Regions from separate parts of the Streptomyces sp. NPDC047525 genome, predicted to be linked through region 2. Evidence: riboswitches for the same ligand, from Rfam matches in the RefSeq annotation. Region 2 holds a riboswitch; the other holds the start of a gene.
The links. Region 2 has a riboswitch for ZMP and ZTP ahead of glyA (serine hydroxymethyltransferase). Riboswitches for the same ligand answer to the same signal wherever they lie in the genome.
Positions count from the first base shown of each region.

Region 1: linked by a shared signal. The riboswitch ahead of ABZ833_RS06680 (tetrahydrofolate dehydrogenase/cyclohydrolase catalytic domain-containing protein) and the one ahead of glyA (serine hydroxymethyltransferase) in region 2 are both predicted to bind ZMP and ZTP.

Region 1 covers NZ_JBEYTL010000002.1:312,865-320,292, forward strand. Annotated here, with positions in the region: gene ABZ833_RS06675 (EamA family transporter) at 1-172, shown strand, start outside; gene ABZ833_RS06680 (tetrahydrofolate dehydrogenase/cyclohydrolase catalytic domain-containing protein) at 199-1,059, opposite strand; ZMP/ZTP riboswitch at 1,081-1,166, opposite strand; gene ABZ833_RS06685 (DMT family transporter) at 1,311-2,291, shown strand; gene ABZ833_RS06690 (leucyl aminopeptidase) at 2,288-3,784, shown strand; gene ABZ833_RS06695 (PhzF family phenazine biosynthesis isomerase) at 3,822-4,727, shown strand; gene ABZ833_RS06700 (methylated-DNA--[protein]-cysteine S-methyltransferase) at 4,897-5,400, shown strand; gene ABZ833_RS06705 (2OG-Fe(II) oxygenase) at 5,429-6,163, shown strand; gene ABZ833_RS06710 (metal-binding protein) at 6,160-6,462, shown strand; gene ABZ833_RS06715 (hypothetical protein) at 6,459-7,022, shown strand; gene ABZ833_RS06720 (alpha-ketoglutarate-dependent dioxygenase AlkB) at 7,019-7,428, shown strand, end outside.
Region 2 covers NZ_JBEYTL010000013.1:133,786-141,213, forward strand. Annotated here, with positions in the region: gene ABZ833_RS32050 (BTAD domain-containing putative transcriptional regulator) at 1-3,184, shown strand, start outside; gene rocD (ornithine--oxo-acid transaminase) at 3,206-4,408, opposite strand; ZMP/ZTP riboswitch at 4,520-4,610, shown strand; gene glyA (serine hydroxymethyltransferase) at 4,651-5,973, shown strand; gene ABZ833_RS32065 (hypothetical protein) at 6,034-6,804, opposite strand; gene ABZ833_RS32070 (hypothetical protein) at 6,877-7,428, opposite strand, start outside.

The sequences.
Region 1 (7,428 bases), on a different contig from region 2:
CCTGCTCGCCCTGCGCCGGGTCGAGGCCCGCTTCTTCGGGATCTTCATGAGCGTCAACCCGGTTCTCGCGGCGCTGGTGGGCATGGTCGTCCTCGGTCAGTCCCTGGACTGGGTGGAGTGGACGGCCATCGCGGCGATCGTGACGGCGAACGGGGTCAGCGTCCTGAGGTGACCGCCTGATCCCCGAGACGGCCGCGCTCAGCCGAGACCGAGCTGCCGTGTCGCCGCGTCGACCGTCTGGGCGAGGAGGACGGCGATGGTCATGGGGCCGACTCCGCCGGGCACGGGAGTGATCAGGCTCGCGCGCTCCAGGGCGGAGTCGAAGTCGACGTCACCCACATTGCCCGCGTTGTAGCCCGCGTCGATCACCACGGCCCCGGGCTTGATGTCCGCGCCGGAGATGAAGCGCGGCTTGCCGACCGCCGCGATCAGGACATCGGCCTGCCGCACGATCGAGGTCAGGTCGGCGGTGCGCGAGTGGCAGTACGTGACCGTCGCGTCCCTGCCCAGGAGCAGCATGCCCGCGGGCTTGCCGAGGATGGCGCTGCGGCCCACGACGACGGCGTGCTTGCCGGTGAGATCGACGTCGTACGCGTCGAGCAGGCGCATGATGCCGCCGGGCGTGCAGGACACGAAGCCGGGCAGGCCGAAGCCCATCGCCGCGAACGAGTGCATGGTGACGCCGTCGACGTCCTTGGCCGGCGCGATCGCCTCGAAGGCGGCGCGCTCGTCGATGTGGGGCCCGACGGGGTGCTGCAGCAGGATGCCGTGCACGGTCGGGTCCTGGGAGAGACCGGTGATCGTCGCGACCAGTTCCTCGGTGCCGACCGAGGCGGGCAGGGCCACGTGGCGCGACTCGATGCCGGCCTTCTCGCAGCGGGCGCGCTTCATGCGTACGTAGGTCACTGATGCGGGGTCCTCGCCGACCAGGACGGTCGCCAGGCAGGGGCGCTGCCCGGTGCGCCGGAGGATGTCCGCCGCGCTCGCGGAGGTGGTTTCGACGATCTGGCGGGCGAGGCCGGTGCCGTCCATCAGGCGAGCCGTCTGCGTCTGGGGCATGTGCCACTCCTGGAGTTCAGGGTGAGTCGCCCAGGCGCGCGGCATCGACACGATGTCAGGCCGCTCCCCGGTGGTACTCCACCTCAGCGCCAGTTACGGCCCGCCTCTCACCCTAAAGGACGGTGCGGGGCCGGAGGACGCGGGCGCCGTGGATGTAGCTGAGCTTAAAAGAGATTCAAAACTCTTTGCTTGTCCTTCCTGGTCGGTGACGGCATCGTTCACTGACAACGGCCAGAGCGAGGAGAACAACAGTGAACGGCGTCCCGGGGAGAACGTGGGCAGCGGCGAGGGTGGGTGTGCTCGCCCTCCTCTGGGGATCCACCTTCCTCTGGATCAAACTGGCCCTGGAGGGTCTGTCACCCGTGCAGGTCACGCTCCTGCGCTGCACCCTCGGGGCGGCGACCTTGACGGTCCTGCTCTTCAGCACGCGCAACCGTCTTCCGCAGGGCCGTGCGGTGTGGAAGCACATCTTCGTCGCCGCCTTCTTCTGCAATGCCCTGCCCTTCGGCCTCTTCAGCGTCGGCCAGCAGACGGTCGACTCCGGGGTGGCCGGCGCGCTGAACGCGACGACTCCGCTGTGGTCCGTCCTGATCGGCCTCGCCATCGGCACGGAACGAGGACTGCGCCCCGTCCGCCTCGCCGGGCTCCTGCTCGGCTTCGCCGGTACGTCGTTGATCTTCGCCCCGTGGCAGCAGTCAGGACTGACGAGTTGGGGTGCCCTCGCGATCGTGGGCGCGGCGGCGAGCTATGCCGTCGGCTTCGCGTACATGGGTCACCACCTCGTCGGGAAGGGCATGCCCACCCTGTCCCTCTCCGCGGCCCAGCTCATGGCGGCGACGGGTCTGACGGCCCTTGCCCTGCCGGTCGGCGGCCTGGAGACCATCCACGTGGACAGCACGGCTCTCATCGCCGTCGTCATCCTGGGGATCTTCGCCACCGGCATCACCTTCCACCTCACCTACCGGATCATCGCGGACGAGGGTGCGACCAACGCGGCGACGGTCGGCTACCTGCTGCCGGTGGTCTCCGTGGCGTTGGGCGCCATCGTGCTCGACGAGGCCTTCAGCTTCCGGGTGGCCGCGGGCATGGCGGTCGTCCTCGTCGGGGTCGGCATGACACGTCGGCAGAAGCGGAAGCCGGATCCATTGGCCACGGAAGCCGGGGCGGATCGATCGGCCACGGAAGCCGTGGCTGTCCCGGCGGCCGAGAAAGAACAGGACGCACTCAAGTGACCGAAGTGACCGTGACCACCTCTTTGGTGACGACACAGCCCGCGGACGCGTACGTGATCGGTGTCGCCCAAGGCCCCAAAGGGCCGCTGCCGACACCCGAAGCACAGGCCGTGGCCGAGGCGTTCGCCGGGACGCCGGCCGAGACCCTCGACGCACTCGGCATGACCGGCGCCGCGGGCGAGGCAGTCGCCGTCCCCGCGCCGAAGGGCCTCGGCGCCGCCCTGGTGCTCGCGGTCGGGCTCGGCGAAGCCGACGGCACCGGCGGGCACGACGCCGAGGCGCTGCGCCGCGCCGCCGGTGTGGCGGCCCGGACGCTGGCCGGCAGGGCGCGGGCGGTGCTTGCCCTGCCTGCGGGCACGGCCGATGCCGTGGAAGCGGTGGCGCTGGGCGGTCTGCTGGGTGCGTACGCCTTCACCGCCTACCGCACCGGGGGCCACGACAAGCCGCCCGTCGGCGAGCTCGCGATCCTCACCGGCCTCAAGGACGCGGAAGCGGCGGTGCGCCGCGCCACGGTGGTCGGCCAGGAGCTGAACCGCTCCCGGGATCTCGTCAACACACCGGCGAACGACCTGTATCCGGAGACATTCGCCGCCACCGTGCGGGCGGTCGGCGCGGAGCACGGACTCGCGGTCGAGGTGCTGGACGAGAGGGAGCTGGCCGAGCAGTCCTTCGGCGGCATCCTCGGCGTCGGACAGGGCTCGGCCCGACCGCCGCGGCTCGTGAAGATCGCCCACACCCATCCCGATGCGCGGACGGACCTCGCCTTCGTCGGCAAGGGCATCACCTACGACTCGGGAGGCATCTCACTGAAGCCGGTCGGCTTCAACGAGATCATGAAACGCGACATGTCGGGTGCGGCGGCGGTGTTCGCCGCGGTCACGGCCGTCGCGCGGCTCGGTCTGCGGGTGAATGTCACCGGTTGGCTCGCGCTCGCGGAGAACATGCCGTCCGGCTCCGCCGCCCGCCCGGGGGACGTGCTGCGGATGTACGGCGGCAAGACCGTCGAGGTGCTGAACACCGACGCCGAGGGACGCCTCGTCCTCGCGGACGCCTTGGTGCGCGCGGGCGAGGAGGAGCCGGATGCCGTCGTGGACGTGGCCACGCTGACCGGTGCGATGCGGCTCGGCCTCGGTAATCGCGTCTTCGGCGTGATGTCCACCGACGACGCCTTCCGCCAGCGAGTGGTGGACGCCGCGGGAAGGGCAGGCGAACAGGCCTGGCCGATGCCGCTGCCCGCCGAGCTGCGCGAGAGCCTGGACTCCTCGGTGGCCGACATCGCCAACCAGGGGGAACGGATGGGCGGCGGGCTCGTCGCCGGTCTGTTCCTCAAGGAGTTCGCGCCGGACGGCATCCCCTGGGCGCACCTCGACATCGCGGGACCCGCCTTCCACGAGGGCACCCCCTACGGCTACACCCCGCAGGGCGGCACCGGGTCCGCGGTCCGAACCCTCGTACGCCTGGCGGAAGATGCCGCAGATGAGGCGCGCTCCTGATGTCCGTCGCGGAGGCCGCCGACGGGAGGGCGGATTGATGCGCACCCTCTACCAAGTCGATTCCTTCACCACGACACCCTTCACCGGCAACCCGGCGGGCGTGATCCTCGACGCGGAGGGCATGACGGAGGGCGACATGCTCGCCGTCGCCCGCGAACTCAACAACTCCGAGACGGCGTTCGTGCTGCCCGCCGACGGAGCCGACCACGACGTGCGCGTCCGCTTCTTCACCCCTACGACGGAGGTTCCGACCTGCGGACACGCCACCGTGGGGGCGCACTTCGCGAGGGCCGTCGAGTACGGCCTGCCGTCCGCTGAGCTGGTGCAGAAGACGGGCAGCGGGCTGCGGCAGCGAGTGGAGATCCACCGTGACGGTGACCGGGTGCGCATCGGCATGCGGCAAGGGGCGGCCATGTTCGGGCCCGAGCTGGACGGCACGCAGGTGGACCGGCTGCTGCGTGCGCTGGGCGTGGCGGCCGGAGACCTGGCGGACGTCGGCCCGGTCCAGGTCGTGTCCACCGGGCACTCCAAGGTCCTCGTGGAGCTGCGCGCCCGCGCCGTGGTGGACGGACTGCGCCCCGACCCGGCCGCGCTGACCGCGCTCAGCCGCGAGGTGGGCAGCAACGGATTCTTCGTCTTCACCCGGGACACCGCCGAAGCCGGTCCCGAACTCCTCACCTGGGCAAGGATGTTCGCGCCCGCGATCGGCATCGCCGAGGACCCGGTGACCGGCAACGGCCACGGCCCGCTCGGCGCCTACCTCGTGCACCACGGCATCGTCCCGGCGCCCGACGGCACGCTTGCCTTCACCGGACGCCAGGGCGTGGCCATGGGGCGGCCCGGCGAGGTCGCGGTGCGGGTCGAGGCGCAGCCCGACGGCACCCTCCTGGTGTCCATCCAGGGGGACGCGGTGACGGCGTTCCGCACGCGACTGGACGCGTGAACGCCTGTCTGACGTTCACGCCTGACGTTCACGCCTGACGTTCACGCCTGACGTTCCCGCCTGGAGTTCATGAACGCCACGTCCGAATCCCGCCAGCACGCGCGATCGCGACACCTCAGTGTTGAGGGTGGAAGCAGAGCCAAGGAAAGCAAAGAGGGAGGTCATCACGATGACTGTCCACACGATCCTCACCAGCCCGCTCGGTGAACTGCTGCTGGCGGGAGAGCCGACATCGGGCGGCGTCTCGCTCACCTCACTGTCCATGCCCGGACAGAAGAACGCCCCTGCCGTGCAGAGCGGTTGGGTTCGCGACCCCGCCCCCTTCATGGAGATCTCCCGGCAGTTGGACGCCTACTTCGCCGGTGAACTCACCGCGTTCGACATCGAGTTCACCCCGAGCGGCACCGACTTCCAGCGGCGCGTCTGGAGCGCCGTGGAGGAGATCCCGTACGGCACGACGACCACCTACGGAGGGCTCGCCGAGCGCCTCGGCGTCGAACGCGGGCGCGTCCAGGCCCTGGGTGCCGCCATCGGCGCGAACCCGCTGCTCCTCGTGCGCCCCTGTCACCGCGTGATCGGCGCGGACGGCTCCATGCGCGGGTACGCGGGCGGCGTGGAGCGCAAGGTCCAGCTCCTCACCCATGAGGGCGCCCTGCAGCCCGCCCTGATCTGACCCGCACGACCACGAAGGACCCCTCATCATGACCGACACCACTCGTCCGGTGGACGCCCGCGTCGGCGAACGCGTGGCCGCCGGGGACTGGGACGCGCTGACCGCCGAGCTGGACGAGCACGGCAACGCCCTCACCGGTCAGCTCCTGACCCCCGAAGCCTGCCGCGACATCTCCGCCCTGTACGACGAGACCGACCGCTTCCGCACCACCATCGACATGGCCCGCTACCGCTTCGGCTCCGGCCAGTACCGCTACTTCACCCACGAACTGCCCGATGTCGTGCGGGAGTTGCGTGAGGCGTTCTACCCCCGGCTGCTTCCCGTCGCCCGTGACTGGGCCGCGAAGCTCGAGAAGCCCGCCCCGTGGCCCGACACCCTGGGGGAGTGGCTGGAGATGTGCCACGCCGCCGGACAGGCCAAGTCCGCGCAGATCCTGCTCCGTTACGGGCCCGGTGACTGGAACGCCCTGCACCGCGACGTCTTCGGGGACATGCTCTTCCCGCTCCAGGTCGTCGTCGGTCTCGACGCCCCCAGAACCGACTTCACCGGCGGCGAGTTCATCATGACCGAGCAGCGCCCCCGCGCCCAGTCGCGCGGATCGTCGACCACCCTGCCGCAAGGCCACGGGCTCATCTTCACGACCCGCGACCGGCCCGTGGCCTCCAGGCGAGGCTGGTCGAACGGGCCGATGCGGCACGGCGTGAGCACCGTCCGCTCCGGGCGACGGCACACGCTCGGCCTGGTCTTCCACGACGCGGCGTGAACCCCGCCGCGGCCGGGCGGCAGGACCCGCCCACGTACACGCTGTGCGGCCCGGACGGGAAGCCGTACCCCAGCAGCACGCCGGGCACCCTGGGCGGACACCGCCGCGGGCGCCTGTACGGCCGCCTCGACTGCCCCTCCGCGCTGCGGGCCGTCGCCCGCGGCCCCTACGCCACCCACCGGGTGTTCTTCCCCGACGAGGCCACCGCGATCGCGGCCGGCCACCGCCCCTGTGCGGTCTGCCTGCCCGCTCAGTACGCTCGCTGGAAAGCAGACCCAGAAAGCACCGGCACACCATGAGCATCCTGACGGAGCGGGAGTCCTTCCGCTCGCCCCTCATCGGCGCCCCCGCGCCGGTCGCGCACGCCGACCTGCCCGCGCCCGCCCCGCACACCGAAGCTGAACTCACCGCCCTCATCGGCCTGTTGACGCTCCCGAAGGCGCGGATCGAGACCGTCGCCGTCGGGCACAGCCGCGACGCGGCCTCCCGGGCCGCCGCCGAAGCCTTCGCCGCCGCGTGGACGGCCCGCGGCGGCACGGTCCTCACCACGGTGAGCTGGCCCGAGACGGCCGCGTCCTGGCTGCGCCCCGCGCACCGCCTGACCGCGGAGATCCCGGACGCCTGGGTCATGGCCGCGGCCCCTCTCGGCCTCGCCCAGCTGGCCCGCCGTCTGCGCCACTCCACCGACTGGGACCCGGCCCGCACCTACGCCTTCGCCTCCCTCAAGGACTCCCGCGTCCCCGCGCTCGCCGGAGACGACGTGCTCCACGGCCTGCGGGGCGCCACCGCCGACGGCGACACCTGGGACGTGCGCCACCGCTGGGTCACCACCCACCTGCCCGCCGAGGTGGGCGCGTGAGCGCCCTGATCCCCCGCCCCACCAGGGAGGTCGCCCCCGGCGCGGTGCACGTGCCCCAGTGGCTCACCCTGGAGCAGCAGCGCGAACTCGTCACGGCCTGCCGCGGCTGGGCCACCGGGCCGGTGCCGATCCGTCACACGCAACTGCCGCGCGGCGGGGTCATGTCCGTGCAGACGGTGTGCCTCGGATGGCACTGGCAGCCGTACCGGTACACCCGCACCGCCGGTGACGTGAACGGCCGGCGGGTCGCCGCGTTCCCGGACTGGATGGTCGAGCTGGGCCGCAGAGCGCTGACGGCGGCGTACGGCGAGGAGTCGGCCACCGCCGACTACACCCCGGACACGGCGCTGATCAACTTCTATGACGGGCAGGCCAGGATGGGCATGCACCAGGACAAGGACGAGCG
Region 2 (7,428 bases):
CCTGGAGGAACAGCGGCTCACGGCTCAGGAGGTGCGGGCGGAGCTGCGCCTGGACCTGGCCGCCCCGGGTGAACACGCCGCGCTCGCGGACGAGTTGGCGGACCTCGTGGCCGAGCAGCCGCTGCGGGAGAGGCTGCGGGGCGCTTACATGAGGGCGCTGTACCTGGCGGGGCGCCCGACGGAGGCGCTGGACGCCTATCGGGACCTGCGCGAGCGCCTGGCGGACGACCTGGGCATGGACCCCGGCGCGGAACTCGCCGCACTCCAGGAGGCAATGCTCCGCCAGTCACCGGAGCTGGCCTCACCAGGGGCGGAAGGGCGACCGCCGCGCACCGAGCCCTCTGAGGTGGCGCAGAGTGGGCCCGAGACGGAGGAACCGCACCCCCGCACGAACCTGCCCGCCCCCGTCACCGCCCTCGTGGGCCGGGAGGACGCGGTGTCCCGGGTGCGGGACCTGGTAGGAGCGTCACGCCTCGTCACGCTGACGGGACCGGGCGGCGTCGGCAAGACCCGCCTGGCGGTGGAGGCGGCGGCGGGGCTCACGGACGACTTCGAGGAGGGCGTCTGGCTGGTGGAACTGGCCGGAACGAAGGGCGACGTCGCCGAAACGGTGGCGGCGACACTGGGCATCCGGGACGACCCGTCACTCATCCGCGAGGAGGCGAGTGAGGGGACGCGCGAGGGGACGCCTGAGCCAAACGGCAGCGCCGCCACAGCATCGGCCGAGCGGCGGCCGAGCACAACGAACTCGGCGTTCGGCGCAGGGCAGGCCCTCGGTTCCGGGCAGGCCCCCGGCCCCCGGTACGCCCCCGGCGCCGGGCCCGCCCCCGACCCCCGCCATACCCCCACCCTGGTGCGCCTCCTCGCCCGAGCCCTAGCCCCCCGCCGTCTCCTCCTCGTCCTCGACAACTGCGAGCACGTCCTGGAGCAGGTGGCCGCCCTGCTCTCCGAACTCCTCCGACACGCCCCTGAGTTGCGCGTCCTCGCCACCAGCCAGGAGCCCCTAGCCCTCGCGGGCGAGACCCTGGAGGCGGTCGCGCCGCTCGCGGAGGGCGAGGCCTTGGCGTTGTTCGCCGAGCGGGCCGCTGCCGCCGCCCCCGGCTTCGTGCTGGATGCGGAGAGCACCCCCGCCGCCGCCCTCATCTGCCGCCGCCTCGACGGCATTCCGCTGGCCATAGAACTGGCCGCCACCCGCGTACGCGCCCTCGGCGTGCACGCCCTCGCCGATCGGCTGCACGACCGGTTCCGGCTGCTCAACCAGGTACGCAGGGATGCCCCCGCCCGACAGCGCACCCTCCGCGCGATGATCGACTGGAGCTGGGAGCTGCTGACGGTGGAGGAACAGGGCGCCCTGCGCCAACTCGCCGTGTTCGGCGGCGGTTTCACCCTGGACTCCGCCGAAGCGGTGTACGGCATCGCTCCCGGCAGCTTCACTCCCGGCAGCTTCACCCCCTGTGGCACCGCTCCCGGCGGCTTCGCTCCCGCTGGCTCCGCTCCTGGCGGCTCCGCTCCCGGCAGCTTCACTCACGGCAGCTTCACCCCCTGTGGCACCGCTCCCGGCGGCTTCGCTCCCGCTGGCAGCGCTCCTGGCGGCTCCGCTCCCGGCAGCTCCGCTCACGGCGACGCAGCGGACGTGCTCGACCTCGTCACCCGCCTCGTCGACCGCTCCCTCCTCACCGCCACGACCCCCAAAGCAGCCGACCGCACCCACGGCATCCGCTACCGCATGCTCGAATCCGTCACCGCCTACAGCCTCGAACGGCTCGACGAGGCGGGGGAGACGAAGGACGTACGCCGCCGCCACGCCCACCACTACGCCGACCTCGCCGAACGCGCCGCCCCCCAACTCCTCGGCCCCGGCCAGCAACAGTGGCTGCACCGCCTCGACTCCGAAGCCGTCAACCTGCGCACCGCGCTGGAGTGGGCGCAGGCCGAAGGCGACGCCGCCCTCGCCCTGCGCCTGGCCAACTCCCTGACCTGGTACTGGTTCCTGCGCGGTCGCCTGGGCGAAGCGGAACGCTCCCTGACCCTCGCCCTGAGCCTGCCCCCGTCCGGGGAAACAGCCACCGTCACCGCCACGGCCCGGCCCCGCGCCTCCGCCCGCACGGCCCGCGCCGCCCTCGCCCTGCTCACCGGCGACGACGCCCCCTACACCGACATCGCCACCGATGCCGACGTGGAAGGCGCCGACCTCCGCTCCCGCTGGCTCCTCGCCTACGCCCGCTGCGGATTCGACCGTACGAGGAGCGAGGAGACCCAGGTCGACGCGCTCCTGGAGGAGTTCCGCGCGGCGGACGACCGCTGGGGCGTGGCCGCCGCGCTCAGTACCCGTGCCACCCGCGCCCTCTACCGCGGCGACCTCGCGACCCTGCGGCGCGACGCCGAGGCCAGCGCCGCCCTGTTCGCCGGACTCGGCGACCGCTGGGGCCAGTTGCAGGCCTCCGAGCAGCTGGGCGTGCTCGCCGAGATCGCCGCCGACTACGAGGGCGCCGCCCGGCTCCACCGCGACGGCATGCGCGGCGCGGAGGAGCTCCAGCTGTGGACCGACGTGTCCTTCCGTCTCGCCCGCCTCGGCCGCATCGCCCTGCTCACCGGTGACGACGCCGCGGCCACCGACTTCCACGAGCGCGCCGCCCGCCTCGCTGCGCAGCACTCGCACGGGCCCGCGCAGCAGTTCGCCGAGACGGGCCTGGCCATCGGCGCCCGCCGCCTCGGCGAGCTCGACGCCGCCGAGAAGTACCTCCAGCCCTGGCTCGCCTGGAACCGCCGCCTCGGTGTCCACTCCGGCACCGCCTTGATCCTGGCCCAGCTCGGCTACGTCGCCGAGCAGCGCGGTGACGCGGCGCGCGCGGAGGAACTCCACCGGGAGGGCCTCACCGTGGCCCGCGGCACGGGCGACGAGCGCGCGGTCGCCCAGGCCCTCGAAGGCCTGGCCGGAGCCCGCTCCCTCGCGCACGACCACACCCGCGCCGCCGAACTCCTCGGATCCGCTGCCGCCCTGCGCGAGGCGACCGGCAGCCCCCTGCCGCAGGCCGAACGCTTCGACGTCGACCGCGCCGCACGACGCTCCCGCACAGCCCTCGGCGAGGACGGCTACGCGGCCGCGTACACCCGCGGCCACGACGCCCCCGCCCCGGACCCGGCGGACGGCCCACTGACGAGCGGCCCGGCCACCGGCGACTGACCGGGCCCCCGACAAGCGGTACTAGGCCAGCACAGCCCGCAGTTGATCAAGCCCCCAGTCCAGGTCCTCCTTGCTGATCACCAGCGGCGGCGCGATCCGGATCGTCGACCCGTGGGTGTCCTTGACCAGCACACCCCGGTCCATCAGCTTCTCGGAGATCTCGCGGCCCGTGCCGTGCGACGGCTCGATGTCGACGCCCGCCCACAGCCCGCGGCCCCGCACCTGCGTCACCGCGCCCGTGCCCGCGAGCAGCCCCAGCTCAGCGTGCAGATGCTCGCCCAGCTCGGTGGCCCGCTGCTGGAACTCGCCCGAGCTCAGCATGGCGACGACCTCAAGCGCCACCGCGCACGCCAGCGGATTGCCGCCGAACGTCGACCCGTGCTCCCCGGGCTTGAACACCCCAAGGACATCCGCGTCCGCGACCACCGCGGACACCGGCACGACGCCCCCGCCGAGCGCCTTGCCCAGGATGTACACGTCCGGCACCACGCCCTCGTGCTCGCACGCGAACGTCCTGCCCGTCCTGCCGAGCCCCGACTGGATCTCGTCCGCCATGAAGAGGACGTTCCGCTCCTTGGTCAACTCCCTTACGCCCTGGAGATATCCGGCCGGCGGCACCAGAACCCCGGCCTCGCCCTGGATCGGCTCGAGGAGCACGGCCACGGTGTTCTCCGTGACCGCGGCCCGCAGCGCGGTCAGATCGCCGTACGGCACGATCTCGAAACCCGGCGTGTACGGGCCGTAGTCCGCACGCGCCTCGGGGTCCGTCGAGAAGCTGATGATGGTCGTGGTCCGCCCGTGGAAGTTGTCGCGCGCGACGACGATCTTCGCCCGCCCGTCGGGCACGCCCTTGACCTGATACCCCCACTTCCTGGCCGTCTTCACGGCCGTCTCCACCGCCTCCGCGCCGGTGTTCATCGGCAGCACCATCTCCTTGCCGCACAGCTCCGCGAGCCGCGTACAGAAGTCGGCGAACCGGTCGTGGTGGAACGCCCGCGAGGTGAGAGTCACCCGCTCCAGCTGCGCCTTGGCCGCGTCGATCAGGCGGCGGTTGCCGTGCCCGAAATTCAGCGCCGAGTACCCGGCGAGCATGTCGAGGTAGCGGCGCCCCTCGATGTCCGTCATCCAGGCACCCTCGGCCGACGCGACCACGATGGGCAGCGGGTGGTAGTTGTGCGCGCTGTGCGCTTCGGCCGACGTGATGAACTCTTCGGTAGTCGACACGGGGTCTCCGTTCGTCCTGCGGCATGGGGCGGGTGTGGCGCCCAAGTTCTATCGTCGCTCGGATCCCGGACGAGGAAACCTGCCGACCCGGCGTGCCCGATAGGCTGGTCTCTACAGCACGGCGACTGGCGCACGGGGAACGGACCCCGAGGAAGCCGTGCGAGGCAGAACCTTCGAGGTGCCGACCGCCTGGGCACCCCGGGACCACGACCGGACACGCACCGCTCGCCCCGGAGGACGCCATGACTCACTCCCCTTCGCCCAGTTCCTCGCATTCCGCGGTCTCCGCGGATGCCCCGAACACCCTCAGCCACCCCGCGCTCGCCGCACAGGACCCCGAGCTGTCCGCGCTCGTCGGCGCCGAGGAGCAGCTCCAGGCCGACACCCTGCGCCTGATCCCCAGCGAGAACTACGTCTCCACCGCCGTCCTCGAAGCCTCCGGCACGGTCCTGCAGAACAAGTACAGCGAGGGCTACCCGGGCCGCCGCTACTACGAGGGCCAGCAGAACATCGACCCCGTCGAACGCCTCGCCGTCGCCCGCGCCAAGTCCGTCTTCGGCGTCGAGCACGCCAACGTCCAGCCCTACTCCGGCTCCCCGGCCAACCTCGCCGTCTACCTCGCCTTCGCCGAACCCGGTGACACCGTGATGGGCATGGCCCTCCCGATGGGCGGCCACCTCACCCACGGCTGGGGTGTATCCGCCACGGGCAAGTGGTTCCGCGGAGTCCAGTACGGCGTCCGCCACGACACCGGCCGCATCGACTTCGACGAGGTGCGCGACCTCGCTCTCAAGGAACGCCCCAAGCTGATCTTCTGTGGTGGCACCGCCCTCCCTCGCACCATCGACTTCGCCGCCTTCGCCGAGATCGCCCACGAGGCGGGGGCCGTCCTCGTCGCCGACATCGCGCACATCGCCGGCCTGATCGCGGGCGGCGCGCACCCCTCACCGGTGCCGCACGCCGACGTGATCTCCACGACCACCCACAAGACCCTGCGCGGCCCGCGCGGCGCGATGCTGATGTCCCGCGAGGAGCACGCCAAGGCCATCGACAAGGCGGTCTTCCCCGGCCTGCAGGGCGGCCCGCACAACCAGACCACCGCCGCCATCGCCGTTGCCCTGCACGAGGCGTCGCAGCCCTCCTTCCGCGACTACGCCCACGCGGTCGTCGCCAACGCCCAGGCCCTCGCCGAAGCACTGCTCGCCCGAGGCTTCGACCTGGTCTCCGGCGGCACCGACAACCACCTGATCCTGATGGACCTCACCCCCAAGGACGTCCCGGGCAAGGTCGCCGCCAAGGCCCTCGACCGGGCCGGGATCGTCGTCAACTACAACACCGTGCCGTACGACCCGAGGAAGCCCTTCGACCCCTCCGGCGTCCGCATCGGCACCCCCTCGCTCACCTCCCGAGGCCTGGGAACGCAGCACATGCCGACCGTCGCCGACTGGATCGACCGAGGCGTCGCCGCGGCCCGTGCCGGTGACGAGGACGCCCTGACGAAGATCCGGTCCGAGGTCGCCGACCTGATGGCCGCCCATCCGGCCCCGGGCCTGCCGGCCCACTGACCGCCGGGCCGAACAGCCGCTCCGGCCGGCCAACTCACCGGCCGGGGGCGGCCGCAGCCCTCACACGTCCCTCAACTCCTGCCGCGGGCCGTCCTCATGAGGCCGCCGCCCACGCAGCGAGGCGAGGAAGGACCGCCGCCCGGTGAGCGGCCCCCGCAGCAGCAGCGCTCCCGCGGCCCCCGCCGCGACGCCCCCAGCCGCCCACCACCAGTCCGTGCCACCGTCTCCCGACGCGGCGTCGGCCCGTGCGGTGGCCGCCCGCTCCGGCCCGGCGGCTTCCGGGGCGGTCGCCGGCGGTGGGTCCGCATCCGCCCTCGGCGGTATCGCCTGGTTGCCCCCGTCCGCCGACGCGCCCATGACCCCGAGCTTCTTGAACAGTGCCGTCAACCGAGCCGGATCCTTCGCCTTGTGCCAGGTGCCGGTCATGGACTCGACGTCCGTCGTCGTGTGGATCCACACGGCCTTGGCGCCCTTGCCGTCCTTGGAGCCGCCCGCCACCGGATAGGCCCGGTCCACCCGCCACGGCTGCACGTCGTGGACCATCCACGTCACGTTGATCTGACGGCTGCCGTCGCCCATGTCGAGGCCCGGCGGCTGCTCGCGCCTGCCCTTGCCGATGTCGCCGATGTCGCCGATGGTGCCGAGACAGCGCTCCAGCTCGCCGTACTCCTTGTTGCTCACATAGAGCGCCGTGCTCTGTCCGCTCTCGGGCGAGACCACGAGGACGCTCGTCGGTCCGCCCGCCACCGCCTGCGGCGCTCCCATCACCACCAGCGCGGCCGCGAGCCCCGCCACCGACCCGCACATTCCCCTTGCCGTCCGCATCCGCATGTCCGATCCCCCAGCCGCTCTCCGGCACGACCCGTCCGCACCGCGTCACTTCTGGTACACCGCCCGAGCCGTTCAGGTTCCCGATTCGCCCGACCGCGCCGGAACGGATTTCCCGATCTCCAGCGCCCGCTCCTTCGACGCCACGCCTTCGAGCCGCAGGGTGAGCTCCGGCCCGTGCGTCCACAGGAGCGTCGGCCCCGCCGTGCGCTCGGAGCGCGTCCACCGGTCGCCGTCGCCCTCCACCATCCAGAACGTGAGCCGATGCGGGTGCGGGAACCACAGCCCCGTCTCCCGGCCGACCTGGACCCAGTCGGGACGCTCCGTCACCGTCTTGCTGAAGCCGAGGTCGAGGCGTGCCCCGAACTCGTCGAGCCGTATCGTCCGGCCGTCGTCGCGCCAGCACAGGGTGACCAGGGCGCGCGCGCCCGGCTCCCGGGCCACCGCCACGGCGTCCGGCGTGCCGAGCGCCTGGGGCACCGCGGGCACGAACCCGGCCCGCCGTTCGGCCTCGGACAGACTCACCCCGCCGTCGCACCCCGGCACGCCGGCCTTGGCCGGCGGGGTCGCCGACGGGTCGTACCGAACCTCGACCCCGCCGAAGTCGAACCACTCGAAGACGGCGGC